Regions from separate parts of the Brucella intermedia LMG 3301 genome, predicted to be linked through region 2. Evidence: predicted binding sites of a transcription regulator. Region 2 holds the regulator's gene; the other holds the start of a gene.

Region 1 (15,420 bases), 1.7 Mb from region 2:
GCGTTCGATCCGAACCCCGGAATCGTCAAGATGAGCCGTGAAGTCTTCCGCCTCCAGACAAAGGCCGATCACCGCCCGCAGGCCCGCAGCCCTGTCATGATCGATCATGGTCCGCAGCGAAAGCAGGAAGGAAACGGTCGAAATCGGCAGGTTGGGATCATGTTTCGGCGAGCGCGCCGCCCATCGGCCCAGTGTCTGGAGAATAGGTTCGCTCTCATAACCCCACTCGGTCAACTCATAGACCTGGACCGAGGCGGGAGGGGGCAGTTTTTTCTTGCAAAGAATGCCTGCTTCTTCCAGCCCTTCAAGGCGTTGCGTGAGGACATTGGCGCTCACGCCCGGCAGGTCAGCCCGCAAATCACTGAAGCGTTTGGGGCCGAACATCAATTCGCGCATCACCAGAAGCGACCAGCGTTCCCCAATCAAATCAAGGGCATGGGCCGCCGCACAAGCATCGTCATAGCTGCGCTTCGCCGATGGTTTTTGCGAGTTGGTTATTTTTTCTAACTTCATGGTTGCTAATTATAACTTATATGCCATTATGTACAAGCGAACTTTGAGTTCTTCCGATGCCAATTGCGTGAGTTCTGCGCCGGAAGGCTCGACCTTGTTATCGCCGGGGAACCGGGCAGGCGATAGATAATCGAAAAAACAGGAGCGGGCCGCCGGCCCACCAACGGAGGAAATCCCATGCCGAAAATGATTTTCGTGAACCTGCCTGTGAAGAATGTCGCGAAGTCGACAAACTTCTACGAAGCCATCGGCGCCACCCGGAACCCAATGTTCTCGGACGAAACGGCTTCCGGCATGGTCTTTTCGGATACGATCCACGTGATGATCCTCGATCACGACAAGTTCAGCCAGTTCACGCCGAAGAAGATCGCCGATGCCAACACGGTCAGCGAGGTGCTGGTCTGTCTGTCGGCGGAAAGCAAGGCCGAAGTGGATGCGACTGTGGAGAAGGCGGTCAACGCTGGCGGAAAGGCCGACCCCGGCCCGAAGCAGGATTACGGCTTCATGTATGGACGCAGCTTCGAGGATCTCGACGGCCATATCTGGGAGATCATGTGGATGGACATGGAAGAAGCCAAAAAGGTCATGGGCTAGCATTCGGGAGAATGACTACCCCGGACAATGGAGGAGAAAATGTCAGGTTTGACGATTTGTCTCTGGTTCGACGGAAATGCTGAAGAAGCCGCCAACCACTATGTTTCGGTCTTCCGCGCGTGCGGAAGACCGGCTTCGATCGACGGGGCCATCCGTTTCAGGCATGGCCATCAGCAAAACGAGAACCAGCCGGTTGTGGTGAACTTTACGCTCGACGGGCAAAAAATATGCGGCCTGAACGGCGGACCCCAGTTCAAGTTTTCACCGGCAAGTTCGCTGATCGTGCGATGCAGGGACCAGGCGGAAGTGGATGCGTTCTGGGAAAAGCTGCTGGAAGGCGGCTCGCCGATGGAATGCAGCTGGCTGACCGACAAATACGGGTTTTCGTGGCAGATCGTGCCGGACATGCTGCTGGATATCCTGCAGGACGGTCCGCCGGACGTGCGCCAGCGCGTCGCCGATGCCATGATGAAGATGGTCAAGATCGATGTTGCAGCGCTGGAAGCCGCACGCGACGCGGCCTAGGGTCAGGACCTGCCTTGGTCCCGCATGGCCGCAATAGCGTCATAGCCATAAAGCCAGTCCAGATCCTTGAGGAAGCTGTCCGGGCTGCGCAGGGCGAAGAGCGTGTTGCGGCCAAGCGCAAAAATACCGGTGGCGTGATAGGCAAACCTGTTGAGCTGGCCCCGTTTGGCGACCGCAGCGATCCGCTCCTTGCGGACCGCATCGAAGCGCCTCAGCCCGGCTTCGCGGTCGCTGCCGTCCAGCGCCTGCGCCAGCGCCGCCGCATCCTCGATCGCCATGGCAGCGCCCTGCGCCGCAAAAGGCGTGACCGCGTGCGATGCGTCGCCGAGAAAAATCGTCCGGTCCGGCCCGACGAATTGAGCATCCGGCATTTCAAAAAGCGGCCAGTAGGTCCACTCATCGGCAGCCGCCAGCACGTCGCGAACGGGCGCGCCCCAATCGGCGTAGATGGAGCGCAGACGCGCGAGGTCGCCGGTTCTGGACCAGACTTCACCGGGATTCTCGCCGGTCGTGATGGCAACGAAATTGAAGAAACTGCCGCCCTTGACCGGATAGGCGATGAAATGCGCCTTGTTGCCGAGCCAGGCTGAGACGGCTTTGCGTTCCGGCATGGCGTTGAGGAAGGAAGCGGGCAGGGCGCTGGCGGCAAGCGTCGTGCGCCACGCAATATGCCCGCTGAACCGCGCCTTGCTGAAACCTGCCTTGGATCGTTCAGCCGACCAGACCCCGTCGCAGGCGATCAGATAGGCAGCGTCGGCAGGCTCTTCGGAATTGCCAAGGCGGACGGTGGCCACAACGGTCCCGTTCTCGACGTGATGATCTGTGATTTCTGCGCCGAGGCTGATCTCGATGCCCGGCTGTTCGCGGCAGGCGTCGAGCAGTGCCAATTGCAGGTCGGCGCGATGGCACACGGCGTAGGGATGGTGCCAGCGCTGGCGGGCCTTGTCGCCGAGCTTCATTTCCATCAGTGCGCGCGCCTTGCGCCCGTCCATGAGGTAGAGCGCTTCCGGCGTGACAGCCTGGGTGGAAAGACGGTCGGCCACGCCGAGCCGTTGCAGGTGGCGCATTGCATTGGGGGCAAGTTGCAGGCCAGCGCCGACTTCCGAAAGGGTTTCTGCCTTTTCGACGAGCCGGACGTTCCAGCCGCGTGCTGCCAGTTCCAGCGCTGCCGACAGGCCGGCAACTCCGGCCCCGGCAATCAATATGCGCCCTCTGCTCATGTCGGTGAGACCATCCGGAGTTCGGCCCGGATCAACAGCCGTGATCAGGCTGCCTTATCGGCAGGTGCTTCGTAGGCGCAGCCAGCCGGAACGGTTTCGTCGGCATGGAGCTCTGCATTGTAGCGATAGAGCGTCGAGCAATACGGGCAAACGGCTTCGCTTTCATCGCCCATGTCGAGAAACACGTGCGGATGATCGAAAGGCGGGTTGGCACCGACGCACATGAATTCCTTCACGCCGATTTCGATGGCAGCATGGCCGGCGTCGTTCTGAAAGTGAGGAATGATGTGATCGGACATAACATGCTCCGGTTCTGGTCGATGGGCGGTATGGGCATGGTCTTGCGCCGGGTGCCGGACAGGATCATGCTGGACATTGGCATGCGTGTACCGCGAAAGTCTTGTTTCCGGAAGCGTTTTCATCAATTCTGAGGACATTTCAAGCTATTTGCTATCAAACTGTCATATGACAGCCATAGGCTTATCGAGCGTCCGGAAAAGTGCGAAGCAATTTTCGATCAGGATGCGCGGAGAAACAGACAGACGGAGCCGGAATGTTCCGGTGGCGGTCGGGACAGGAAACATGAGCGAAAACAGCGTTATGGCGAGCGAAACCCCCAGCGTGACCGAAGGCGGGAACCACGAGATGACAGCCGGACTGGCCCCCAACCCAACCGTCGTTCCCGATATGGAAGCGGACCCCGAGGTTCACAAAGCTTTGAACGGCGAACTGATGCAGAGCGCCGACCGCTTCGTGAACCGCGAGTTTTCCTGGTTGCAGTTCAACCGCCGCGTTCTCGAAGAAGCCGCAAACATGCGCCAGCCTCTGCTCGAACGCCTGCGCTTCCTGTCCATCTCCGCCGCCAATCTCGATGAGTTCTTCATGGTTCGCATCGCCGGACTTGCCGCACAGGTGCGTGCTGGCGTGGCGCTGCGCAGTGCCGATGGGCGCACGCCGCAGGAACAGCTCGATTTCGTTCTGGACGAAGTGGGGCGGCTGCAGGAAGAACAGCAGGGGCGTCTGCGCGCGCTACGCGAGGAACTGGAACAGGAAAGCATCGAGATCGTCCGCCCCTCCGCGCTTTCCCGGCCCGAAAAGGAATGGCTTGAAAACCACTTCCTCGAAACGATTTTCCCGGTCCTGACGCCGCTCTCCATCGATCCTGCGCACCCGTTCCCGTTCATTCCGAATCTTGGCTTCTCCATCGCGTTGCAGCTTGCGCGCCGCGCCGACAATCATCCGATGACCGCGCTCCTGCGCATTCCGGTCGCGCTGAAGCGCTTTATCCAACTGCCGACCGAGCAGACCAACGACTATCGTTTCATCACCATCGAGGATGCGGTGAGCCTGTTCATCGGGCGGCTTTTCCCCGGTTATGAAGTGCGTGGCGCCGGTACGTTCCGCATCATCCGCGACAGCGATATCGAAGTGGAAGAAGAGGCCGAGGATCTGGTTCGTCTCTTTGAAACGGCGTTGAAGCGCCGCCGCCGCGGTCAGGTGATCCGCATCGAGTTCGACGGCGAAATGCCCGAAGCGTTGCGCATATTCGTGGCGACGGAACTGGGCGTTTCGGAAAACCGGATCAGCGTGCACGAAGGCCTGCTGGCGTTGAACATGATTTCGGAGATCGTTTCGATCCCGCGTGAAGACCTGAAATTCGTGTCCTACAATCCGCGCTTCCCCGAGCGCATTCGCGAACATGGCGGCGATTGCTTCGCTGCGATTCGCGAAAAGGACATCGTGGTCCATCATCCCTATGAATCCTTCGACGTTGTGGTGCAGTTCCTGCGGCAGGCCGCAGCCGACCCGGACGTGCTGGCCATCAAGCAGACGCTTTACCGCACTTCCAACGACAGCCCGATCGTGCGCGCGCTGGTCGATGCAGCCGAGGCAGGCAAGTCGGTGACGGCGCTGGTGGAGCTGAAAGCCCGTTTCGATGAGGAAGCCAACATTCGCTGGGCGCGCGATCTGGAACGCGCGGGCGTTCAGGTGGTGTTCGGCTTCATCGAGTTGAAAACACACGCCAAAATGTCGCTCGTGGTGCGCCGTGAAGACCAGAAGCTGCGCTCCTATGTGCATCTGGGCACCGGCAATTATCATCCGATCACGGCGCGCATCTATACCGACCTGTCGTTCTTCACCTCGGATGCGGATATTGCGCGCGATGTGGCGCATATCTTCAATTTCATTACCGGCTATGCCCAGCCTGCCGAGGAAATGAAGATCGCGATTTCACCCTTCACGCTGCGCGCCCGAATCCTCAAGCACATCGAGGATGAGGTGGCGCATGCGAAGGCTGGACGTCCGGCTGCGATCTGGATGAAGATGAACGCGCTGGTCGATCCACAGATAATTGACGCGCTCTACATGGCGAGCCAGGCTGGCGTGCAGATCGATCTCGTCGTGCGCGGCATCTGCTGCCTGCGTCCCGGCGTTCCGGGGCTCTCGGACAATATCCGCGCCAAGTCGATTGTCGGGCGTTTTCTGGAGCATAGCCGCGTTTTCTGCTTCGGAAACGGCAACGACCTGCCCTCCGACAAGGCAATCGTCTATATCGGTTCCGCCGACATGATGCCGCGCAACCTTGATCGCCGCGTGGAGACCCTCGTTCCGATCACAAATGCCACAGTGCATCAGCAAATCCTGTCGCAAATCATGTTTGCCAACATAATTGATAACCAACAGAGCTATCAGCTACTTGCGGACGGCACCTCTCGCCGGATAGAAAAAGAGGCAGGAGAGGAAGCTTTCAACGCGCAGGAATATTTCATGACCAATCCTAGCCTGTCGGGTCGCGGAAAGTCGCTGAAGTCTTCGGCCCCCCGCCTTATCGCGCATCGCAAGCGTGCGCAGGCGGAAAGAAAAACGACTGCATGAGTCCAGCTGTAGCACAAGGCCGCCTCAAGGGGCTGAAACCCGTTGCGGTCATCGACATTGGCTCGAACTCGATCCGTGTCGTCATTTATGAAGGCATCGTCCGTTCGCCGACGGTGCTTTTCAACGAAAAGATTCTCTGCGGCCTTGGCAAAGGCCTCGCAAAGACCGGCAAGCTCAACGAGAAATCCGTTGAGGCGGCGCTTCGCGCGCTGAAACGTTTTCGCGCCCTGGCCGAACAGGCGGGCGCGGTTTCCATTCATGCGCTGGCGACTGCCGCCGCGCGTGAAGCGAAGAACGGCCCCGACTTCATCGCTCAGGCGGAAGCCATTCTTGGCCGGCACATCGAGGTATTGTCCGGCAAGGAAGAAGCCTATTATTCGGCGCTCGGCATCATTTCCGGCTTCTACAAGCCGAAGGGCGTGACGGGCGACCTTGGCGGCGGCAGCCTAGAACTGGTCGCCGTGGATGACCACGAGGTGGGCGAGGGGATCACCTTGCCGCTCGGCGGCCTGCGCTTGCAGGATATGTCCAACGAGAAACTGCCCGAGGCGACGAAGATTGCGCGCGCGGAACTGGCGAAGGCGACGCTTCTGAAAGCTCATCAGGGACAGGTTTTCTATGCCGTAGGCGGCACGTGGCGTAACCTTGCCAAGCTGCATATGACGGCGAAGAATTATCCGCTGCACGTCATGCACGGCTACGAGATGAACCCGGTGGAGGCACAAAGCTTCCTGAAGCGCGTCGCCAAGGGCAATCTCGACACGATGCGCGGCATCGAGGCAGTTTCGAAGAACCGCCGCCAGCTCTTGTCCTACGGCGCGACGGTGCTGCTTGAGACGATCCGCCTGATGAAGCCTTCCAAGATCGTTTTCTCGGCGCTCGGCGTGCGCGAAGGCTATCTTTATTCGCTATTGCCCAAGAACGAGCAGCTTCTCGATCCGCTCCTGGCCTCGGCGGAAGAGTTTTCCATTCTGCGCTCGCGCTCTCCGCGCCATGCCCGTGAGCTGGCGACGTGGACGACATTGTCCCTGCCGGTACTCGGTTTTGACGAAACCGATGACGAGGCGCGCTACAGGCAGGCCGCCTGTCTCGTGGCCGACATAAGCTGGCGCGCGCATCCCGATTATCGCGGCTCGCAGGCGCTGAACATCATCGCCCATGGCTCGTTCGGCGGCATCGACCATAAAGGACGTTCCTTCATGGCGCTTGCCAATTACTATCGTCACGAAGGGCTGATCGAGGACGAAATCGCACCGGAGATCATGCAGCTCGCCACACCGCGTCTGCGCGAACGGGCCAAACTGCTCGGGGCGCTTCTGCGCGTGGTCTACCTTCTGTCGGCTTCGATGCCGGGCGTCATCCCGCGTCTTTTCTGGCGCGAGGAAGAAAACGGGATTGCGCTGGTCGTCCCCGGCGATCTCGCCGATCTGATTTCAGACCGCCCCGAAGGCCGGTTGCAGCAACTGGCGAAACTGACGGGCAAGAACATCTATTTCGCGGTCGGCGACGGCGCGATTGAGGGGACAAGGGAATAAGGCAGTAAGCGAGTAGGGCAGGAAGGCAGTATGTTCAGCGCGAGCATTCACATACTGCCTTACTGCCTTACTGCCTTATTGCCCTAACTCCACCGCCCTTATCCGCCGGTTCTCGAACTTGATGCCGATCTTGCCGTCGATGAGATCGAGAGCTTTCTGACCGAAAACCTCGCGGCGCCAGCCATGCAGGGCAGGCACGTTTGCATTGTCGCCTTCCGCGGCGATCTTGTCGATGTCGTCGGAACTCGCCACGATCTTTGCCGCGACGCCGTGTTCCTCTGTCACAAGCTTGAGCAGGACCTTGAGGATATCGGCTGCCGCTGCGCTGCCTTCCGGCGAATGCGACTGCTTTGGCAATTTCGGCAGGTCTTCCTTGGGGATTTCAAGCGCCGACTGGATCGCAGCGACCAGACCGGCAGCCTGAGCGGAACGCTCCCAGCCCTTGGGGATGGAACGAAGACGTCCAAGCGCTTCCGCGTCGCGCGGTTGCTGCTGGGCGATCTCGGCAATCGTGTCGTCCTTGATGATGCGTCCGCGCGGCACATTGCGTTCGCGGGCTTCGCGCTCGCGCCAGGCGGCAACGGCCTGCACGATCGCCTGCTCGATTGGCTTGCGAACGCGCGCCTTCACCCGCCGCCATGCGTCGTCGGGATGAAGGTCGTAGGTTTCGCGGGAAGTGAGCACCGCCATTTCCTCGTTCACCCACTCGCTGCGACCCTCTTTCTCAAGTTCCTGCTTCAGATAGAGATAGATGTCGCGCAGATAGGTCACGTCCGCCAGCGCGTAGTCGAGCTGCTTTTCGGAAAGGGGGCGGCGCCGCCAGTCGGTAAACCGCGATGACTTGTCGATGTGCTTGCCCGTAACCTTCTGGACGAGCTGGTCGTAGGAAATGGCGTCGCCAAACCCGCAGACCATTGCTGCCACCTGACTGTCGAAGACGGGAGAGGGGATCAGGTCGCCGAGGTGGAAGACGATTTCGATGTCCTGCCGCGCGGCGTGGAAAACCTTGACCACCTTTTCGTCGGCCATCAGGCTGAAGAAGGGTGCGAGGTCCAGTCCCGGCGCGAGAGCGTCCACGAGCGCCGTGTGGTTGGGCGAGGCCATCTGGATAAGGCACAATTCCGGCCAGAACGTCGTTTCGCGGATGAACTCCGTATCGACTGTGACGAAATCGGATTTGGCAAGGGCGGATACGGCCTCTTCGAGGGCCTCTGTCGTCGTAATAAGATGCATGGTTACCTTTTAGAGAAAGCGCGGCCGCTTGTCGCGAAAGAATGCGCAAAACGCGCCGTATAACAAGTGCAAATAGTGTTTTTTGTCGATACTTTGCGTCAAGGCGCCCGAACCTCGACGCTTGCAGAGAGTGCAGACTTGACAAAACCTGGTCAAAATGCGCTTTTCCGCCAGAATTTGCAGCGCTTTGCCTGCACTGATTTATCTTACCAAAAGGCAGAAATCATGCACCGTTACCGCAGCCATACCTGCGCAGCCCTTCGCAAGACGGACGTTGGTTCCAACGTTCGCCTTTCCGGCTGGGTTCACCGCGTCCGTGACCATGGCGGCATTCTCTTCATCGATCTTCGCGATCATTACGGCATTACCCAGATCGTGGCCGATCCCGATTCGCCCGCCTTCAAGGTTGCCGAAACCGTTCGCGGCGAATGGGTTATCCGTGTCGATGGTGAAGTGAAGGCCCGCGCAGACGATGCGGTCAACGCCAACCTGCCGACCGGCGAAGTCGAAATCTTCGCAACGGAAATCGAAGTGCTGGCGGCTGCCAAGGAACTGCCGCTGCCGGTCTTCGGCGAACCGGACTATCCGGAAGACATTCGCCTGAAGTACCGCTTCCTCGACCTGCGCCGCGAAACGCTGCACAAGAACATCATGAGCCGCACGAAGATCATTGCCGCGATGCGCCGCCGCATGACCGAGATCGGTTTCAACGAGTTCACCACGCCGATCCTGACGGCTTCCTCGCCGGAAGGCGCGCGCGACTTCCTCGTGCCGAGCCGTATTCATCCGGGCAAGTTCTACGCGCTGCCGCAGGCGCCGCAGCAGTACAAGCAGCTTCTGATGGTTGCTGGTTTCGACCGCTACTTCCAGATTGCGCCCTGCTTCCGCGACGAAGACCCGCGTGCCGACCGCCTGCCGGGCGAGTTCTACCAGCTCGACCTCGAAATGAGCTTCGTGACCCAGGAAGAAGTCTGGGAAACGATGGAGCCCGTCATGCGCGGCATCTTCGAAGAATTTGCCGAAGGCAAGCCGGTGACGCAGAAATTCCGCCGCATCGCCTATGACGATGCGATCCGCACCTATGGTTCGGACAAGCCGGACCTGCGCAACCCGATTGAAATGCAGGCCGTGACCGAACATTTTGCAGGGTCGGGCTTCAAGGTCTTCGCCAACATGATCGCCAACGATCCGAAGGTCGAAGTCTGGGCAATCCCGGCCAAGACCGGCGGAAGCCGCGCATTCTGCGACCGCATGAATTCCTGGGCGCAGGGTGAGGGCCAGCCGGGCCTCGGCTATATCTTCTGGCGCAAGGAAGGCGACAAGCTTGAAGGCGCCGGCCCGATTGCCAAGAACATCGGCGAAGAACGCACCGAAGCGCTGCGCAACCAGCTCGGCCTCGGCGATGGCGACGCCTGCTTCTTCGTGGCTGGCCTGCCGTCCAAGTTCTACAAGTTCGCGGGCGACGCCCGCACGCGCGCCGGTGAAGAACTGAACCTCGTCGATCGTGACCGTTTCGAACTGGCATGGATCATCGACTTCCCGTTCTACGAATGGGACGAGGACAACAAGAAGCTCGACTTCGCGCACAACCCGTTCTCCATGCCGCAGGGCGGTATGGACGCGCTGGAAAACCAGGACCCGCTGGCGATCAAGGCTTACCAGTACGATCTCGTCTGCAACGGCTTTGAAATTGCTTCCGGCTCGATCCGTAACCAGCTGCCGGACGTCATGGTCAAGGCATTCGAGAAGGTCGGCCTCAGCCAGCAGGACGTGGAAGAGCGCTTCGGCGGTCTCTATCGCGCATTCCAGTACGGCGCGCCTCCGCATGGCGGCATGGCCGCCGGCATCGACCGTGTCATCATGCTTCTGGTCGGCGCGAAGAACCTGCGCGAAATCTCGCTGTTCCCGATGAACCAGCAGGCGCTCGATCTCCTGATGAACGCGCCTTCGGATGTGACGCCCGCGCAGCTGCGCGACCTGCATATCCGGCTGGCTCCGGTACAGAAGAGCTGAGCGGTTTTACAGAAAGAAAAACCCGGCCTTGAGCCGGGTTTTTTATCAACTGAGAGAAAAGCCCGGTGGAAATGCACCGGGCTTTTTTCATTCTGGGGCGCTTCCGATTGAAACGGGATGGTCGGAATCGCTCCAAGTATTTGTTTTGCCGCATTATTCAGCGCAAAACCGCTTCGCGCTATTGCTGGAAATGCTCTAGTTGTTGGCGTCGACGCTGATTTTCAGAAGCTGGATGATCTTGGTCGGATCCAGCGATGCGGTCGCAACGATGGACGCGAAGGTCACCGGCTGATCCGGCGATGCGCTGATGGTCAGCGACTTCGGATCGGTGAAATACTTGTCGGCCGCGACCTTGAGCTGCTGGGCGAATTCCGGGTTCTTGAGCTGTGTCGCCATCAGCGGAACCATCATCTTCATCTGCTCGCCGAGCTGCTTGCCGTCCGCGCCCTGCTGCTTCGCATAATAATCCAGGACCTTCTGGGTCAGGGTATCGTTATCGAAGCGGATCGACAGGTTCTTTAGGTTGAGCTGTTCCGCCAGACCAAGAATGGCGAGACCGGCGGCGTCCTTGTCCGCATCGGCCTTGCTCATGTTTTCCTGCGTCTTCTGGACGGCTTCGAGGAATGCCAGATCATACCCGCCGAGGCTGCCGGTGATGTTGATCTTGCCGAGTTCCTTCGCCTCAAGCTCCAGCTGGTCCAGCGACGTGTCGCCGGAAGTCGGCGACCAGCTGCCCTTCGAGGTCAGCGAGCCGTTGAACGTGTTTCATGTCGAGCGGCGCCAGCGGGTTCTTGCCGCCCTTTTCAAATGTCGCGTCGATATTGGCGATGGTCCAGACATAGCCGATCTTCTCGGCCTTGTTGGTGGTGTCGAGCGACAGGTCGAAGCCCTTCACCGTGGCGCCGTCTTTGCCCGGCGTGCCGAACAGGATTTCATCGACCTTCAGCTTGTCATACATGACGACGCTGTCGAGCGGGCCCTTGGCCTTTTCCGACGGAATGTGCACGTTCTGCAGGGCAAGGCCCTTCATTTCGGCCTTGTCGTTCTTGTCGGTCTCACCGGCAAGCGCCAGGTCGGGCACGGTGACCTGCTCGATGCTGTAGCCGCCGTCCGGTGCATCCTGAACGTTCTGCAGCGTCACGTCACCGATGGCGGTTTCCTTTTCGCCGATGGTCGGCAGCTTGATCTTGGTGCCCTGAAGCACGATGTCGGAGCCGCTCGCCTGGACATTGGCGAAGCTCAGTTCGCCACCCTGTTTGGCATAGAGCGCCTTGATGCGCTCGGCGACTGCATTGGCGTCTGCGGCCATGGCAGCACTGCCGAATACCAGCGAAAGCGCTGTTCCGGCAGCCAGAACACGTGCCGCTGGCCTGATATTGACGAAAACCTGCATTCGAAGCTCCTGCCTGATCTTTAGAGCGCATCCCGAAAAGCGTGAAACGGCTTTCGGATGAGATGCGCATCAAAACAAAGGATCAGAGCGCCGATCTGTTCCAATCGGATCGGCGCTCTGATGTAGCGCGGCATTCATAGGCGGAAATCACTCGCAATAACAACATGATTTCCTCAGCCTGCGATTGCAGCGGGGGAAATTCACCCTGATAGCTCTATAGGACGCAAATGGCGGCAGGATTGCGACTATTGCACACTAATGTACTGGATTGGTTCTCCTGAACTCTTGCTGGCGAATCGCGCAGTTGGTACGAAGAGACATGGGAAAAAGTCTGATTCCGCCGGACGACGGCGAAGAACACATCGAGCGGGTCGATCTCAAATCGGCTCTCGAGGAACGTTACCTCGCTTATGCGCTGTCGACGATCATGCATCGCGCGCTGCCGGACGTGCGCGACGGCCTGAAGCCCGTGCATCGCCGCATCATGCATGCCATGCGCCTGCTGCGCCTCAATCCCGATCAGGCCTATGCGAAATGCGCCCGTATCGTCGGCGACGTGATGGGTAAGTTCCATCCGCATGGCGACGCATCGATTTATGATGCGCTGGTGCGTCTGGCGCAGGATTTCGCGGTGCGTTATCCGCTGGTGGACGGGCAGGGCAATTTCGGCAATATCGACGGCGATAATGCTGCCGCCATGCGTTACACAGAAGCGCGTATGACGGAAGTCGCGACGCTGCTGCTCGAAGGCATCAACGAAAACGCCATCGATTTCCGTCCGACCTATAATGAGGAAGACGAGGAACCCATCGTCCTTCCCGGCGCTTTCCCGAACCTGCTCGCCAACGGCTCCGCCGGTATCGCGGTCGGCATGGCGACCAACATTCCGCCGCACAATGTGGCGGAGCTTTGCTCGTCGGCGCTCTATCTGATCAATCATCCCGAAGCGCCGGTGGAGGAACTTGTTACCTCGCCCGAACAATGGGAAGAACTGAAGCGCGAAGCCGAGACCGATCCGGCAGCTCTGCTGAAATGCAAGGTGCGAGGCCCGGATTTCCCGACCGGCGGCATTCTTGTCGAAGAGCACGGCAATATCCTCGATGCCTATCGCACGGGCCGCGGCGCGTTTCGTGTCCGCGCGCGTTGGGAAAAGGAAGAGGGCAATCGCGGCACCTGGGTGATCGTCATCACCGAAATTCCCTATCAGGTGCAGAAGTCGCGCCTCATCGAAAAGATCGCCGAACTGCTTCTGGCAAAGAAGCTTCCATTGCTTGACGATGTTCGCGACGAGTCGGCGGAAGACATTCGCATCGTTCTGGAGCCGAAGAACCGGACGGTCGATCCCGAACTGTTGATGGAATCGCTGTTCAAGCTGACCGAGCTGGAAAGCCGCGTTTCGCTCAACATGAACGTGCTGTCGCACGGCAAGGTGCCGAATGTCCTGTCGCTGGGAGCCGTCCTGCGCGAGTGGCTCGACCATCGCAAGGAAGTGCTCGTCCGCCGTTCGCAATTCCGGCTGGCGGAAATAGAACGGCGCCTGGAAATTCTCGGCGGCCTGCTGATCGCCTATCTCAACCTTGATGAGGTGATCCGCATCATCCGTGAGGAGGATGAGCCGAAACAGGACCTGATGCGCACCTTTGAACTGACCGACGTTCAGGCCGAGTCGATCCTCAACATGCGCCTGCGTTCGTTGCGCAAGCTTGAGGAATTCGAAATCCGCAAGGAGTTCGATGACCTCACGGTGGAGAAGACGGACCTTGAAGGGCTGCTCGCTTCCGGCACGCGCCAATGGAAGAAGATCAGCGCCGAAATCAAGTCGGTACGCGAAAAGTTCGGCCCGAAGACCGAACTTGGTGCGCGCCGCACGACCTTCGCCGACGCGCCAACCCACGATCTGGAAGATATCCATCAGGCAATGATCGAGCGCGAGCCGGTCACGATCGTTGTATCCGAAAAGGGCTGGCTGCGGGCGATGAAGGGGCATCTGGCCGATTTCTCGACGCTCGCCTTCAAGGAGGGCGACAAGCTCAAGCTCGCTTTCCATGCCGAGACGACCGACAAGCTCCTGTTCTTCACGACAGGCGGCAAGTTCTTCACCATCGGCGCGAATACGCTTCCGGGCGGTCGCGGACATGGAGAGCCGATCCGCATCCTTGTCGATATGGAAAACGATCAGGACATTCTGACAGCCTTCGTGCACGATCCGGCGGCGAAACTGCTTCTCGTCAGCCACGAGGGTAACGGTTTTATCGTTCCCGAAAGCGAGGCTGTGGCCAATACCCGCAAGGGCAAGCAGGTGATGAACGTGAAGGCGCCGGACGAGGCGAAGCTTTGCCAGCGTGTTTCCGGCGATCATATCGCAGTGGTCGGCGAGAACCGCAAGATGGTGGTCTTCCCGCTTTCCGACATTCCGGAAATGACCCGCGGCAAGGGCGTGCGCCTGCAAAAATACAAGGATGGCGGTGTGTCCGACGTCCGCACCTTTGCAATTGCCGAAGGACTTTCCTGGCAGGATTCGGCAGAGCGCACGTTCAATCGCAGCAAGGAAGAGCTTGTGGAATGGATCGGCGCGCGCGCCTCTGCGGGCCGTCTGGTGCCAAAGGGCTTCCCGCGTTCAGGCAAGTTTTAAACTTGCAGTTGGAGGCTGCTCGAGAGCCTACAAGTTGTGATCGATTTTCGAGCTGATTGCGGCTTTACTTACAACACGACCCAGCGGGTCGTGTTGTAAGGAGAAAATCATGCAGGTTCGTCCGGCCTTACTCAATGACGCTGTACTCATTGCGAGATTTTAAGGCGTTCGATCAGTGAACTGTGCGAGGCAGATCACCATAATCGCGATGATATCCTCGCGCCGTGGCTAGCCAACAAGACGCCTGAAAACGTGTTCAAGTGGATTGAAGCTCCATCTCAACTGATGCTCGTTGCTGAAATAGGGAATGCCATAGCCGGTGTGGGGCTGGCGACGGATGAGGGAGAGATCCTGCTGAATTATGTTGCGCCGGAATTTCGCTTTCATGGTGTCAGCAAGGCGCTCATTTCAAAACTCGAGGAATATCTTTTATTTCGAAAGGTGGCTGTTGCGCGTCTTGTCAGTACCGAAACAGCGCGCCGTTTTTATGCCGGACGAGGGTATGTAGCGGTAGGCGAAGCGGAGATAAGGCGCGGCGGAGAGCTCTCATATCCCATGGAAAAACCGCTGGTAGGCTAGCCCTCGAACCGCTGCCAGCCGCGGGGGCCAAGGTGCTCCTGCGGTGTGAAGCGGATTTTATACTGCATCTTGCGTGATCCCTCGACCCAATAGCCGAGATAGACATGCGGCAGACCGGCGGCATGCGCGCGCTGGATATGATCGAGGATCATATAGGTGCCAAGCGACCGATCATGCATATGCGGTGAGAAGAACGAATAGACCATCGACAGACCATCGGCCATCACGTCGGTAAGTGCTACCGCGACCAGCTCTCCATCGCCCTTGGCGCTGATGAAGCTTTCCGGGCCGCGCTTGCGATATTCG
Region 2 (15,420 bases):
AGCGCTATTCCGCGCTCGGTCTGGAACCCTCCATGACCAACGCCTATTGTTCGGCCAAACTGATAGAGGAGGTCGCGGAGCCGGATGCGGCAGGACTGAAGCTTTTGCGCGATGCGAGCGAGCAGATGCATTTTTCCGCCCGCGCCTATCATCGTATCCTGAAAGTAGCCCGCACGCTGGCGGATCTCGATGGAAGCGACAAGGTGGGCCGCATCCATCTGGCCAGTGCCATTTCCTACCGCATGGGCGCGGAAAGGCTGGTTTCAGCAGCCTGACCACATGTTAGCGGTGTCCTTGATGAAATTCAGCGCGGCGCTATCGGTTTCCAATGATGGAGGACAGTTCTTTCCTCATATGAATAGCACCAGTAGTGTCCCTGATGGGGCTGGTCATATTGGCGGCTGATCGGGAGTCCCGCAAGATAACAGAGAAGTATCGTGCCGGAGCCGCCATGGCCGACAATGGCAGTATCGTGCGAAGCCGAGAGCCGTTCCACGCATTTGAAACCCTGCATGATGCGGTATTGTACATCATTGGCCCGCTCCCATCCGCGAATGCTGTTGTCTGGGGCCGAAAAGAACTGGTCGGCCACCAATTCGTGCTGGTCGGGAGGCAGAAAGCCGGTGGAGCTTCGGTCGATTTCACTAAAACGATCGTCGGTCGCAGGAATTATTCCTAAAACACCGGCCAGGATTTCGGCGGCTTCAATTGCCTTTGTTTCGGTGCTGGACCAGATCGACCTGATCGATTGCAGCTCAGGCCGACCGGCAAAAGAACGCATCCGTTCGATACCACGCTCCGAAAGGTTCCACGATGGAACAGACTTTGCCGGATCGACGATGACTTCCGGATGCGAGATGAAATAGATTTTTGCCACGCGCCGCCCCGCAATAATCACATCGTTATGAGGCTAAGGGCACGAAAGCGCCCCGTTGCCTGCCCTATTCGGCTCATATTCCAAACGTCACAAGACCATTCTCGTCGATGGCCCAGGCCGGATTCCAAGCAATTTCCCAGGCGTGATCATCAGGATCGGCGACATAACCGCGAAAACCGCCATGGATTGGCGCGTCGGCCGGGCGCAATAATTTGCCGCCAGCGTCAACCAGCCGGTTCATCAGAGGCGTGACCTCGGCTTCCCGCTCCACATTGTGAGCAAGCGAAAAGGCACCCGGTTGCAAGAGACCATCTCGGTCCATGTCGGATTCGAGCGCGGATTTCAGAAAGGTTCCGAGAACGAAACCGTTCATCTGATAAAAGATGATTTCGTCATTCTCGAAAACCGGAATCCAGCCGAAGCCTTCCGTGTAAAAGCGACGTGAGCGCCCGAGATCGGCGATACCAAGTGTGATGACGGAGATTTGCTGTTTCATAACCAAGACCTCTTGTTCTCCAATGCACCATTGCATTGGAGTGGAAGGTCAAGGGACTCGACGCATCTGCCAAATGCGGCAATCGCGAAGGCCAGGACCCGCTTTGCAACGGGGATCGGGCTAACCGCACCGATCTCTCCTTTTTAGACCCGGAACGGATAGCACGTTCCGGGGCATTTTCCAAACAGATGGAGAGATCGCAATGTCAGCGCACTGAGCCGACGAGAAGATTGTCGGGACCTTCAATGGTAACCCAGCGACCGGTGTCGTTCGCGGCCTGACGCTTCAGATAAGTGTAATCCGTCTCGTTCCAGCGCATGACTTCGTCCGTCAGGTTATCAAGAACGAAATCGCCGCGATCGGTGCGAACGGTGAGGACCGCGTGCCCTTCGCCGTCCGGCTTGCGTACGACGGTGATCAGAAGATCGGTGAGCGGGATGCCGGCCTTCTGCAATTCACGCTGCTTCAGCAACACGTAATCTTCGCAGTCGCCAACGGTGGTCGGATAAGCCCAGTATTCCTCGACGCCGTAGATTTCCATGTCGGTCATCGGCTTGATGCGCTCGTTGATCGCAAGGTTGATCTCGACGATACGCTGCCAGTTCGAATGGTTGAGTTGGAGCGCGCGGGTGTCTCGGCTGGTGATGCCGCATTCCTTGGGCTCGCGCTTGCAGAATTCATAATGTCCGATCGGCTGCGAGGTCAGCTTGCCGGTCTGCATGAAGTCGCCGGAGGCAGCTTCCGCACCAAAGCTTGCCATCAGCAGCGAGACTGCGAAACCGGCGGCTGCCATAATCTTTGTGGTCGAGCGAACAACGCAAAACATACTCAACGCCCTTTGGCTCTCGCCATTACTCATTTATTAACGAAACGTTAATGTCTGAAATAGTCCGGAGTCAATTCGGTTTGCCTCGCGATCGCCTGACTTCTTAATTAATGGTTAATGCGGGTAACTCCCGATAATGCAATCTGTAATTGAGGTTGTCAGCCCTCGGAAGCCAGCTCCGACGGTAAAAATTACCCATAATTTTGCCACGGTCCGGGCGCTTGTTTTTTGCCTCGAATAAGCCAATTGTTGGTGTTCGACCGGATCGGAATGATCCCTTTGCAAAGGCCAGAAGATGACAGGCGCAACGACGCGCAAGGCCACGGCAGACGACATAGATGCGCTCCTGCGCATCGAGGAACGCTGTTTCGAGACAGACCGGATTTCCCGCCGTTCCTTTCGCGCCCTCATCGCGCGGCCGACCGCAGAAACCATTGTTGCAACGGTGGATGGCGCAGTCATCGGCTATGCAATGATCCTGTTTCGCCATGGCACCGCGCTGGCGCGGCTCTATTCGATAGCCGTCGATCCGGAGGCAAAGGTCAAGGGCGTCGGCTCGCTTCTGCTGCAGGCGGCGGAAACGGCGGCTTATGACCACGACCGTCCATTGCTGCGGCTTGAGGTGCGCGAGGATAATGAGCGCGCCATTGCGCTCTACAAGCGGCACGGCTATCGCCCCATCGGGCGCTATCTCGATTACTATGCCGACCATTCTGACGCGCTGCGATTTGAAAAGACGGTTCGCGGTGACATTTCGCCGGTCACCGCCTTTCCCTATTACGAGCAGACGACCGATTTCACCTGCGGCGCGGCCTGCCTGATGATGGTGCTGGCCCGGCACAATCAGAAGACCCGACTTGATCCAGTGCTGGAAGTCCGTCTGTGGCGCGATGCGACCACCATCTACATGATGTCGGGGCCGGGCGGTTGCGAACCCTTCGGACTTGCAGTCGCCGCGCATGAACGCGGACTGAAAGCATCGGTCATCGTATCCATCGAGGATATGCTTTTCCTGCAATCGGTGCGTTCGGAAGAAAAGCGCAAGGTCATGCAACTGGCCCAAACCGATTTCCGGCAGCGCACGGAAGCCTATGCCATACCGGTGGATTATCGCAGCTTTACCCTGCACGACATTCTGACGGCCCTGCGCCGTGGAGCGGCAGTGATCGTGCTTGTCAGCGGTTATCATATGTTCGGCAAGAAAGTGCCGCATTGGGTGCTCGCTCATGGCGAAGACGGGCGTCACATTCTCATTCATGACCCCTGGGTGGAGGAAGAGCTGGGCGAGACCATCGCCGATGCCGCAAATGTTCCTGTCCCCTTTCACATTTTCGACCGTATCGCGCGGTTCGGCAGTGATGGGGCTCAGGGCAGCCGTTATTCTGGAAAAAAGGACGGACTGATGACGATCTGCGTCATTCTGGTAGGACGCCTCTCGGATATCGATAATGGGGCGACGCCACACAAGGTCATGACCACGCGCGATTACCTCGCACATCCATCGCTCTTCAATGGCCAGTTGCGCCCGCGGATCATCAATCTGTCGCGCTCCTACGCCTATCAGAGCCGCGGCTATTATGCTTCGCTTCTGGCGGAAGCGCGGGGACACCGCATCATCCCTTCCGTGGAAACCATGATCGATCTCTCGGAACGGCGGCTCTATGAAAACGCCATTCCCGAACTTGAAGACATGCTGAACAAGGCGCTCGGCAAGCATCCGGAAAAGGCACCCGAGACAATCCACGTGCATTTCGGACTTGCCGACAGCCCCGACTTTGAAAAATTCGGACGGCTGCTCTTCGACTGGTTTCGCGCGCCATCGCTGGAAGTATCCGTCAAGCCAGGTGAATGGGCCCGAATCCAGAAGATCGGCTTTGCCAACATCGCCAAGTTTTCCAAGGACCAGAAGGAGCGTTTCGAGGAGGCACTCGACCGATATACCCAGCGCGAGTGGCGTGCGGCGCGCCCAAAGGTGCCAGCGCGCTATTCCTTCGCAACGCTGTGCGACCCGAAGGAAGCGATGCCGCCGTCAACCGTTTCAACGCTGAAGCACTGGGCAAGGATCGCGGCAAGGCTCGGCGTGGAAGTGGAACCGATCGGCAAGCGCGATCTGCCCCGGCTTGCCAATTTTGACGCATTGTTCATCCGCGAGACGACGTCGATCTCCAATCACACCTATCGTTTCGCCCGCCGGGCGCAGCAGGAAAACATGCCGGTCATCGATGACCCGATGTCCATGATCCGCTGCACCAACAAGGTTTATCTGCATGAATTGATGCAGGCCAACGAGGTGGCGGTCCCGCCAACGGTGATGATCGCGGGTGAGGAGGACCTGGAACGCGCCGCCGACATGCTCGGTTTTCCGATGGTCATCAAGATACCGGATTCGTCATTCTCACGCGGCGTGAAGAAGGTGAAGGATTTCGGCGAACTGAAAGCGCTTGCTGCCCTGTGGCTGGAGGACAGTGATCTCCTGCTGGCGCAAAAATACATGCCGACGAAGTTTGACTGGCGGGTCGGCGTTCTGGACGGCAAGCCACTCTTCATATGCCAGTATATGATGGCCAAGAACCACTGGCAGATCGTCAAGCACGATACGGGCGGCAAGCCGCTGGAAGGCGGGTTTCGATCCTATGCGCTGGGCGACGCGCCGCCGTTGGTGCTGGAAACCGGCTTACGCGCAGCGCGCTGCATTGGCGACGGGCTTTATGGCGTCGATCTGAAGGAAACGGACGATGGGGTGGTCGTGATCGAAGTCAACGATAACCCTAATCTTGAACACGGGATCGAGGATGCCGCCGAAAAGGACGAGGTCTGGATCAATCTGACCCGCTGGTTCACCGACAGGCTGGATCGGAGATAGCATTCCCCAAAAGCGAAAACCGGCTTTTAGGGGAAGAATATGCCGAAAACAGTTGGACGGAGCATTTCCAACGATCAAATCTGGATCGGAAATGCTCCATGTCCAGCGACTGAACGCGACCTTGCTGGATCACAAAGGCGTAAAGCAGACCTTGGTGTGTCCTGCGCCAATGAAGCCGAGCCGGCCTGCGGCGCCCTTGGACAGGTCGAGGACGCGCCCCTTGATGAACGGGCCGCGATCGTTGATGCGCACGACAAGCGACTTGCCGTTTCTCTGATTGGTAACCTTGACCTTGCTGCCAAGCGGCAGGGTGCGGTGGGCTGCGGTCAGGCCGGACGGGTTCATGCGTTCACCCGAAGCCGTACGGGAAGTGAGGGCGTACCAGGAGGCACCGCCGCATTGCTGTGCTGAAGCCTCGATTGCGGTGGCCGCGAGAAGACCGGTTGCCGCAACGGCAAGCATAGCCATACGGGTCTTGAAAGTCATGCCAGTTCCACTAGTTGTTAACGGGGTGTCCCACAGTTGTCGCTGAGAAAGACGGTTCCGAACTGGAATCTAAATGTGGCGCTGGCGTGGTTCGAATGAGAACATTGTGCGATAACTGAATCTATATCACGCAGGGAAAATCGTCCTATACTGACCGTTGTTTACTTAATGGCTTAAACACAACAAAGGAATATTAGGAAGTGTTCGCGTTGTTTACTGTAAAGCTGTTTACGATTCGTTAGGAATCTGCGGTGGCACTTCGCTGTGCCTTGATTTGGCGCGCCCATTGCAAGAAAAGCTGCTTTCGTGTGAGGCAGCTGGCTCCGGCCGTGATGCAATTTTTATTTGCAAGGTAAGTTTTCAGCGTCGGCGGCAAAGTTGACGAAATGAGGCGTTTTGGGGGCAGAATTGCAATTTCTGACTGTGCTCGAGAAGCTCTTGTCGAACTTTGAAAGTTATCCACAGGCCCGAAAGAGGGTGAGATGACGTTTCTTTGACTGCTATCACCCTGCACGAAAGCGTTGAATTCCTGCTATAAGCGTTCAGACCAGACGACGGAACGCCATGCAGGACCACCCGGAAAAAGACAGGATCGACGCCGCTTCGCCCGCAATCTCGGCGAGCAAGCGGATCGTCTATCTTTGCCTCGGCTTTCTCATGCTCGGACTTGGCATTGTGGGGGCCTTCCTGCCGGTCATGCCGACAACGATCTTCATCATTTTTGCTGCATGGTTCTTCGCGCGGTCGTCGCCGAAGATCGAGGCCCGGTTGCTCGCGGATCAACGTTTCGGACCGCTGGTCATAAAATGGCGCGAGCGTGGTGCCATTCCGCCGCGCGCCAAGCTCTACGCCTGTCTTGGCATGGCATTCGGATATGGCCTTTTCTGGTGGGGCGCCAAACCCGGCTGGTTGCTGGCAACAGCGGTAACGCTGTTCATGCTGGGTTCTGCCGCCTATGTGTTGTCTCGCCCGAACGAGTGAGTTTAGACCGGGTAATGACTCAACTTAAAGGCGTCCCGTTCTAATCACCTACGGGGTCACGTCGAACCCGAACCATTTTTCGGATAGCCTTTTGATAGTGCCATCGGCCTTGGCCGCCATGATTGCAGAATCGAATTGGCGCTTGAGATCAGCTTCGTCCTTGCGCAGACCGACAGCGACCCCGCGTCCGAGCAGGCCGCCTTTGAAAAGCGGCCCGGTCATGACGACGTTGGAATAGGCCTGCGTCTTCTGTATCGTGTTCAGATAGGATCGGGCGGTGACCTGCATGTCGATGCGTCCGTTTGCGAGATCGAGATCGACCTGCTCGGCGGTTTTATACTCGCGGATAGTGGTTCCTTCTCTGAAATATGCATTGATCAGAGATTGGGCTATCGATCCACCCACGACACCGACGGTCGCTCCCTTTATCGCGGTATTCACATCTTGAAGGGCTTGCTCCGTTTCATGCTTATTGTCCGAAAGGTCCAGATTCTCCTCCATGTGAGGCAGCTTGCTGTACGGACCGTCGCGCAGGGTGGCGAAGACTTGCGGCGTGCGGCCGTAGGATACGGAGAAATCGATGACTTTCTCACGCGCTTTTGTTGCTGACAGCGCTCCCATCACAGCATCGGCTTTGCCAATCTGCAGGCTTGTTATGATGGCGTCGAAGGGAATGGCGATAAAATTGCATTCGACTTTCATCGTCTGGCAAAGGTGCTGGCCCAGCTCGACCTCATAGCCGTCGAGCGTGCCATCGGACTGCGTGAGATTATAGGGCCGAAAATATCCTTCGGTAGCAATGGTGAGCACACGGCTTTGAGCATGGGACTGCGATAGGGAGCTCGCGAGCGCAATTATCCAGACGAGGTTGAACAGACGTGGATAGGTCACTGCGGAAACCTTGTTTTGTCACTTTGTCGTTCAAAGCATAGGTCGGGAGAGGCGGCTGGGTAAATTGGCTGGAAATTGGGAGCCGTTATTCGGTGGCCGGTCGATCATACGAAACCGACACTCAAGCGGTGGACGAACGCCGCATTATTCTTTGCCGGTTCAAGGCGCGGCAAAACCCCACAAAATCACTGGCAAGCGGCTCTGATACAAACCTGTAACAATAGTGTCATATGAATGTAATATAGAGCGCGTAGAGGGCTAACGACGCCACATCGTCATATGTCTTTTACAACAGGAGCCGCAGCTCATGAACAAGATGATTTCCTCGACCGCAGCGCTCGCCATCGCTGCCGTTATGTCGGTTTCCGCCGCCCAGGCGCGCGATCAGATTCAGGTTGCCGGTTCCTCGACCGTTCTGCCTTATGCAAAAATCGTCGCCGAAACCTTCGGTGAAACCTTCCCGAACTTCAAGACGCCGGTTGTTGAATCGGGCGGTTCGGGCGCAGGTATCAAGGAATTCTGCAAGGGCGTCGGTGAGAACACCATCGACATCGCCAATGCATCGCGCGCCATGAAGGACTCGGAACTGAAGTCGTGCATCGACGCCGGCGTCAAGGACGTTCAGGAAGTTCGCTTCGGCTATGACGGCATCGTCTTTGCGACCGACGCCAAGGGTCCGGATTGGAAGCTGAAGCCGGAAGACGTCTACAAGGCGCTCGCAGCCAAGCTCGTCGTGGACGGCAAGCTGGTCGACAATCCGAACACCAAGTGGAACCAGGTCAACCCGAACCTGCCGGATTGGGACATTGCTGCCTACATCCCGGGCGAAAAGCACGGCACCCGCGAAGTCTTTGAAGAAAAGGTTCTGGCTGACGGCTGCAAGCACTCCGGCGCTCTGGACGAAATCAAGAAGACCGGCCTCGACGACAAGGCAGCCGCTTCCGCCTGTATCGCAGTGCGCAAGGACGGCAAGGCTGTCGACATCGATGGCGACTATGCTGAAACGCTGGCCCGCATCGACTCCAACAAGACCGGCGTTGGCGTTTTCGGCCTCTATTTCTTCGAAAACAATGCCGACAAGCTGAAGGTTGCCACCGTCAACGACGTTACTCCCTCGGCTGCAACGGTTGCTTCGGGTGAGTATCCGGTGTCCCGTCCGCTGTTCTTCTACGTGAAGAAGGCGCATCTCGGCGTTATCCCCGGCCTCAAGGAATATGTTGAGTTCTTCCTCAACGACCAGATGATCGGTCCTGACGGCCCGCTCGCCGAATATGGTCTGGTTCCGGCCCCGGATGCAGAACGTGAAGCACAGCGCGCTGCTTTCTCCGAAGGCAAGACGTTGGCTGCGAAGTAAGTTTTGATCTGTGGAACGCGGGGATGAGGAATCTCCGCGTTCTTCTCCTTTCGCGCCTTTGTATTATGACAGGCGCATTCGCGTGGAACGGCATGGGTGGAAGCTGCACCTCAACGCCATCCGCATTCATCAGGGCAACCGGGGAAATTGAATGTCCTTCTTTCTGGTTCTCGTCAGTATCGTTGCAATCGGGCTGATCGGATTCTTCATAGGCCGCCAGCGTGCCGTTGCACTGGACAAGGCGCAGTCTGCTTCCGCAAAAGCCTCGCCGACCGAGAAAATGCATTCCCGCCCGCATTATCATGGCTGGTGGGTTTTCCTCGTTTCAGCATTGCCTGCGGTTCTGTTCCTCGCAATATGGGCCGTAGGAACGTCGGTTTATCTGGATCACAGTGCGACCGCCCGCTTGCCGGATGCCGTTGAGGAAGGGTCCTTCACCAATCGCAGCCTGCAACTCGGCATGGTTCGCGGTCTTGCCAGCGGGCTTGACCGGCTGACGCCTGCCGAACTTGAAAATTTCCCGTCGAACTATCAGGACGCCCGCACGCTTCTGGGGGCAAAGGGCGTGGCGCTCGCGACCGAGGGCCAGGACTATATGGTGCCGATCGCGCTTTACCTGAAAAAGGCAACGGCCCTCACGCACACCATCGGTTCGGCTGTTTCCCTGGTGATCGCCGTGGCGGGCCTGATTTTCGGCCTCTCCACGATCAGCCGGCGCATGCGCGCACGCAACAATGTCGAGCGGATCGTTCTCTGGGGGCTGATTGCAGCCTCCGGCATCGCCATCCTGACGACCATCGGCATCATCTGCTCGATGCTGTTCCAGACCATCAGCTTCTTCCAGTCCGTTTCGCCGTGGGACTTCTTCTTCGGCACGGTGTGGGACCCGCGCTTTGCCGCTGCCGGTTCGGGCGGCGAGACTGGCCAGTTCGGTCTTATCCCGCTTCTGGCAGGCACGCTCTATATCGCATTCGTGGCCATGCTGTTCGCGGTTCCGGTCGGATTGTTCTCCGCCATCTACATGGCCGAATATGCTTCGCCGCGCGTGCGCACCGTGGTCAAGCCGGTTCTGGAGCTTCTGGCCGGTATTCCCAGCATCGTCTACGGCTTCTTTGCGCTCGTGACCGTCGGACCTTTCCTGCGCGATCTGTCCATCGCCATTGCTGGCGGGCAGGGTTTCATCATGGCGCAGAGCGTTCTGACCGCCGGTCTTGTCATGGGCGTGATGCTGATCCCGTTCGTATCCTCGCTTTCCGATGACATCATCACTGCCGTGCCGCGTGCGTTGCGCGACGGCTCGCTTGGTCTCGGCGCGACCCGTTCCGAAACCATCAAGCGGGTGGTCCTTCCGGCGGCATTGCCGGGCATCGTGGGCGCACTTCTGATGACTGCCTCGCGCGCCATCGGCGAAACCATGATCGTGGTTCTGGCGGCAGGTGTTGCGGCGCGCATCAACATCAATCCCTTCGAGGCGATGACCACCATCACGGTGAAGATCGTCAACCAGCTGACCGGCGATCTTGAGTTCAATTCGCCGCAGACGCTGGTGGCCTTTGCACTCGGCATCACGCTTTTCGTCCTGACGCTGATCATGAACATCTTTGCGCTGCACATCGTGCGCAAGTACCGGGAGCAGTACGAATAATGACCGATACGACCTTTAATGCCAGCGGCGCCGCGGCACAGCCGACGCGTCGCGATATCGGACTGAAACGCCGCTACGCTGCCGAACGTCGCTTCCGCTATTACGGTATTGCTGCGATTGCCATCGGCGTATTCTTCCTGTGCGCGCTCCTGTTCTCGGTTTTCTCCAAGGGCTATACCGCCTTCTGGCAGACGACGCTTTATCTGCCGGTAAAGCTTGAAGAGAGCGTGATCGATCCGGGCAACAAGCGCGCGGCCGATCCGAATGTGCTGATCACGGCCAATTATCCGCTGCTGGTGCGCAACGCTCTGGCTGAAAAGCTTGGTGTTTCGACGACAGATCGACCAGCAATGCGGGACCTTGGCCGTTTCTATTCGGACGGCGTGCGCATTCAGCTGCGCGAGATCGTGATGAACAACCCCTCGCTCATCGGCACGACACAGGTCGTTCCGGTTCTGGCGGGCGCGGACATCGATTCCGCCTTCAAGGGGCAGATCGATCTTTCGGTACCGGAGGCGAATCGCAAGGTTTCGGACCGTCAGGTGGGATGGATGAGGACGCTTTCGGAAGAAGGCGTGATGAAGGAGTCCTTCAATACGGGCCTCTTCACCTTCGGCGCATCCAGCCGTCCGGAAACCTCCGGTCTCGGGGTGGCATTGGTCGGTTCGCTCTACATGATGCTCATCGTTCTCGGCCTTTCCCTGCCGATCGGTGTTGCTGCTTCGATCTATCTGGAAGAGTTCGCCAAGAAGAACCGCTTCACCGACATGATCGAGGTGAACATCAACAATCTGGCGGCGGTCCCGTCCATCGTGTTCGGCCTGCTCGGGCTTGCGGTGTTCATCAACTTCTTCGGCCTGCCGCGCTCCGCCTCGCTGGTCGGTGGTCTGGTGCTGACATTGATGACGCTGCCAACCATCATCATCGCGACCCGCGCCGCGCTTCGCGCCGTGCCGCCATCGATCCGTTCCGCGGCCCTTGGCCTCGGCGCGTCGAAAACGCAGATGGTCTTCCACCATGTCCTGCCGCTTGCCGCACCCGGCATCCTGACCGGCACGATCATCGGCCTTGCCCATGCGCTTGGTGAAACCGCGCCGCTTCTGCTGATCGGCATGGTGGCCCTTCGTCGCCGACGTACCGTCAACGCCGATGGAACCGGCGACTGCTTTGCCGGTGCAGATCTATATGTGGGCAAACGAAGCAGAACGAGCCTTTGTGGAACGCACGTCAGGCGCTATCATCGTCCTGCTTCTGTTCCTTGCCGTGATGAATATTGCAGCAATCATTCTGCGCCGCCGCTTCGAGCGCCGCTGGTAAACGGGAGTCGAAAGCTATGAACCTGATGACTGAACGATCTCTCGAGAAAGCCGTAGGAGAAAAAATGAACGCCAACGCCAGTTCCATAAAGATGCGCGGCGACAAGGTCTGCGTGTTTTATGGGGAGAAGCAGGCTCTGTTCGACGTCGATCTGGAAATCCAGGAAAAGATGGTCACAGCGCTGATCGGCCCTTCCGGTTGCGGCAAGTCTACCTTCCTGCGTTCGCTCAACCGCATGAACGATACGATTGAAGGCTGCAAGGTCGGCGGCAAGATCACGCTCGACAACGAGGACATCTACGATCCGAAGATCGATGTCGTCGAACTGCGGGCCCGCGTCGGCATGGTGTTCCAGAAGCCGAATCCGTTCCCCAAGTCGATCTATGAAAACGTCGCTTACGGCCCACGCATCCACGGTCTCGCCCGCACCAAGGCCGATCTGGAGGAAATCGTCGTAACGAGCCTGAAGAAGGCGAGCCTGTTCGAGGAAGTGAAGGATCGTCTGCACGATGCGGGCACCGGTCTTTCCGGTGGCCAGCAGCAGCGTCTTTGCATTGCGCGCGCGATTGCGGTCAGCCCGGAAGTCATCCTCATGGACGAACCGTGCTCGGCGCTCGACCCGATTGCAACCGCGAAGGTGGAAGAGCTGATCGACGAACTGCGCCAGAACTATACGATCGTGATCGTCACGCACTCCATGCAGCAGGCCGCGCGCGTTTCGCAACGCACAGCCATGTTCCACCTCGGCAATCTGGTCGAAGTGGGCGACACGGAAACCATGTTCACCGCGCCGACCGAAAAGCGCACGCAGGACTATATCACCGGACGCTTCGGCTGATCCGGAACTGCGTTTCAACAGACAGTGCGGCTTCCCCGCAATTTATATTACGAGGTCTACTATGCCGTCTCAGCATACCGTTCGCTCCTACGATGAGGAATTGAAGTTTCTCACCCACAAGATCGCCGAAATGGGCGGACATGCGGAACGTATGGTCGAGCAGTCGGTCGCCGCTATCGTCAATGCGGACAACGCGCTCGCACAGCGCGTCATCTCCGACGATCTCATCCTCGACGCCAGCGAGCGCGAGATCGACGACAAGGCCGTGATGATCATCGCCAAGCGCCAGCCCATGGCCGTGGACCTGCGCGAGATCATCGGTTCGATCCGCATCTCCGCCGACCTGGAGCGCGTTGGCGATCTGGGCAAGAACATTGCCAAGCGTGTTGCCGCCGTTTCGGAATCGCGTCAGCCGGTAAAGCTCTATCGTGGTCTGGAAACGCTGGCCGAACTGGCGCTGACCCAGCTCAAGGACGTGCTCGACGCTTATGCGTCGCGCTCGGTGCAGCAGATCAATGTCGTCCGTGACCGCGATGATGAGATCGATGCCATGTACACGTCACTGTTCCGCGAATTGCTGACCTACATGATGGAAGATCCGCGCAATATTTCCGCCTGCACGCATCTTCTGTTCTGCGCCAAGAATATCGAGCGTATCGGCGATCACGCGACCAACATCGCGGAGACCGTTTATTACATCGTGACCGGCCTGCAAATGCCGGCTGAGCGGCCCAAGGAAGACCTGAGCCACGGTATTGTCGTGGATGAGGCGCGTAAACCCTGAACTGCATCCGACCGGACCTGGAGTGATCCCGAGTCCGACGGCTGAGAATGAGTGAATAGCGCGGCGGCACGCGGTCGATTGGGGGGATTGTATCCACCGCCCGCCGCATTTGGATAGGGAAATACTGGATGTCACAGGCACCCAAAATCGCTGTGGTAGAAGACGAAGAGGCGCTGAGCGTGCTGCTTCGCTATAATCTTGAGGCAGAGGGCTACCAGGTCGATACCATGCTGCGCGGCGACGAGGCCGAAATCGCATTGCGCGAGAATGTGCCGGATTTGCTTATTCTGGACTGGATGCTGCCAGGGGTTTCGGGCATCGAATTGTGCCGCCGCCTGCGCCAATGGCCGGAAACCGAGCGCCTGCCGATCATCATGCTGACGGCGCGTGGCGAGGAAAGCGAACGCGTCCGCGGGTTGAGCGTCGGCGCCGACGATTATGTGGTAAAGCCGTTTTCGACGCCGGAACTTCTGGCGCGCGTCAAGGCGATGCTGCGCCGGTCCAATCCGAGCATTCTTTCGCATGTGCTGAAAGTGGGCGACCTTGTTCTGGACCGTCAGCAGCATCGGGTTTACCGCAAGGAAAAGGAGGTCCGTCTCGGACCGACTGAATTCCGACTGCTCGAATATTTCATGATGTCGCCCGGCCGTGTCTTCTCGCGCAGCCAGCTTCTGGATGGCGTCTGGGGTCCGGACATCTATGTGGACGATCGCACGGTGGACGTCCACGTCGGACGGCTGCGCAAGGCGATCAATGTCGGTCGCGCGCTCGATCCGATCCGCACCGTTCGCGGTGCCGGTTATTCTTTCGGTTGATCGACACCGTCATTCAAACTCTCAGATATAGCTCCTGATCGGCCCGCCATTTTCATCGTGGCGGGCCGTTTGCGGATGATCAGCCTGCGGCAACGTTGATCCGATTCGCATAGGCCCGACCAAAACTGCGCGCCAATCACGCATTTTCACGCGATGTTACAAATCTGTTTCCAAAGTTGACGACAACCCACGGAACCCATGGGAAACAGAATTTTTGCAGATCATTCGAAGCAGCGCGGACGTGATGGAGAAACCATCCAAGCAAAAGCGAATTAAGGCAGCGATATGGCGTGTATTGCGGGAATTTGTATCGCATTAAATCAATGCCTTATCTGAATTCGTAATTCTCGTTAATAAATTATTAATATATTTAAAGGGCTTGTAGGCATATTCGCACTCTCGATTCGGATTTCGTTTCAGGCTGTATGACCGCTGCCTGCATCGTTGGGATTTGACCCTTCGCCTTTTTTTGGCCTAAAAATTCCAAAACCTTGAATTCGATTGAGCGACAGTAGGACGTACGATTTTGATCTTCGTCCTCTTTGACTTGCACCGCAGTCAGACGTTCGCGCGCATCATTCCGGATGTGTCTGCCTGAACGAATGACTGGATCAGTTAAGGGTCCTAACATGAGATTGAGCCATTGACGCGCGCCGCGAAGTGGAAATTGCCCGTTCTTGTCGGGCTGGTGGTTGCGCCTTTCGTGGTCACCGGATGCACGACGACCGGAACCACGGGAAAAGCCAATTCGGAAAAGACGGCGGCAAGCCACGTCAAATCCGTCAATGGCGTGAAGACCTACACCTACACAGCGCGTGACAAGGAATGCCTTGAGCGCGCGATGTTCTTCGAATCGAACCGGTCCAGCCCCGACGGGCTTCTCGCTGTCGGCACGGTCGTCATGAACCGTCTCGCATCGGGCCGTTATCCCGATACGATTTGCGGCGTCGTTGGCCAGAAGAACCAGTTTGCGCCGGGCGTCCTCACCCGCAGGATGGATTCCAGGGCGCTGCCTGATGTTCAGGCGACTGCCGATGCAGTGTTGAAGGGGCAGCGCCATCCGAAACTCAAGAACGCCATGTTCTTCCATACGGCGGGCCTGAGGTTCCCTTACAACAACATGCACTATGTGCTCGTCGCCGGTGGCAATTCCTTCTATGAAAAGCGCAACCGCGATGGCTCGCTGCAGAACCCGGTCCCGCAGGAGCCATACAATCTTGCCCTCGCATATTCGCCGCAATCGCCTT

What was found. The regulator PhoB, encoded in region 2, activates phosphate uptake and scavenging genes when phosphate is short. The targets are predictions, from matches to a motif close to TGTCATNNANCTGTCAT.
Positions count from the first base shown of each region.
Region 1: a site for PhoB is predicted at 3,312-3,328, ahead of OINT_RS03900 (RNA degradosome polyphosphate kinase). Genes of this name have one in related genera too.

Region 1 is NZ_ACQA01000001.1:821,752-837,171, forward strand. It holds gene OINT_RS03875 (winged helix-turn-helix transcriptional regulator) at 1-513, opposite strand, end outside; gene OINT_RS03880 (VOC family protein) at 691-1,107, shown strand; gene OINT_RS03885 (VOC family protein) at 1,147-1,632, shown strand; gene OINT_RS03890 (FAD-binding protein) at 1,635-2,852, opposite strand; gene OINT_RS03895 (zinc-finger domain-containing protein) at 2,897-3,151, opposite strand; gene OINT_RS03900 (RNA degradosome polyphosphate kinase) at 3,498-5,729, shown strand; gene ppx (exopolyphosphatase) at 5,726-7,264, shown strand; gene rnd (ribonuclease D) at 7,340-8,497, opposite strand; gene aspS (aspartate--tRNA ligase) at 8,723-10,510, shown strand; partial or broken gene OINT_RS03920 (hypothetical protein) at 10,706-11,903, opposite strand; gene OINT_RS03925 (DNA topoisomerase IV subunit A) at 12,223-14,535, shown strand; gene OINT_RS22480 (GNAT family N-acetyltransferase) at 14,749-15,114, shown strand; gene OINT_RS03935 (arginyltransferase) at 15,111-15,420, opposite strand, start outside.
Region 2 is NZ_ACQA01000001.1:2,538,605-2,554,024, forward strand. It holds gene OINT_RS12190 (YifB family Mg chelatase-like AAA ATPase) at 1-275, shown strand, start outside; gene OINT_RS12195 (histidine phosphatase family protein) at 305-877, opposite strand; gene OINT_RS12200 (VOC family protein) at 951-1,373, opposite strand; gene OINT_RS12205 (transglutaminase-like cysteine peptidase) at 1,579-2,199, opposite strand; partial or broken gene OINT_RS12210 (peptidase C39 family protein) at 2,495-3,602, shown strand; gene OINT_RS12215 (RimK family alpha-L-glutamate ligase) at 3,602-5,062, shown strand; gene OINT_RS12220 (septal ring lytic transglycosylase RlpA family protein) at 5,192-5,548, opposite strand; gene OINT_RS12225 (YbaN family protein) at 6,113-6,529, shown strand; gene OINT_RS12230 (transporter substrate-binding domain-containing protein) at 6,578-7,420, opposite strand; gene OINT_RS12235 (PstS family phosphate ABC transporter substrate-binding protein) at 7,728-8,774, shown strand; gene pstC (phosphate ABC transporter permease subunit PstC) at 8,926-10,419, shown strand; partial or broken gene pstA (phosphate ABC transporter permease PstA) at 10,419-11,736, shown strand; gene pstB (phosphate ABC transporter ATP-binding protein PstB) at 11,801-12,574, shown strand; gene phoU (phosphate signaling complex protein PhoU) at 12,636-13,358, shown strand; gene phoB (phosphate regulon transcriptional regulator PhoB) at 13,487-14,173, shown strand; gene OINT_RS12265 (cell wall hydrolase) at 14,817-15,420, shown strand, end outside.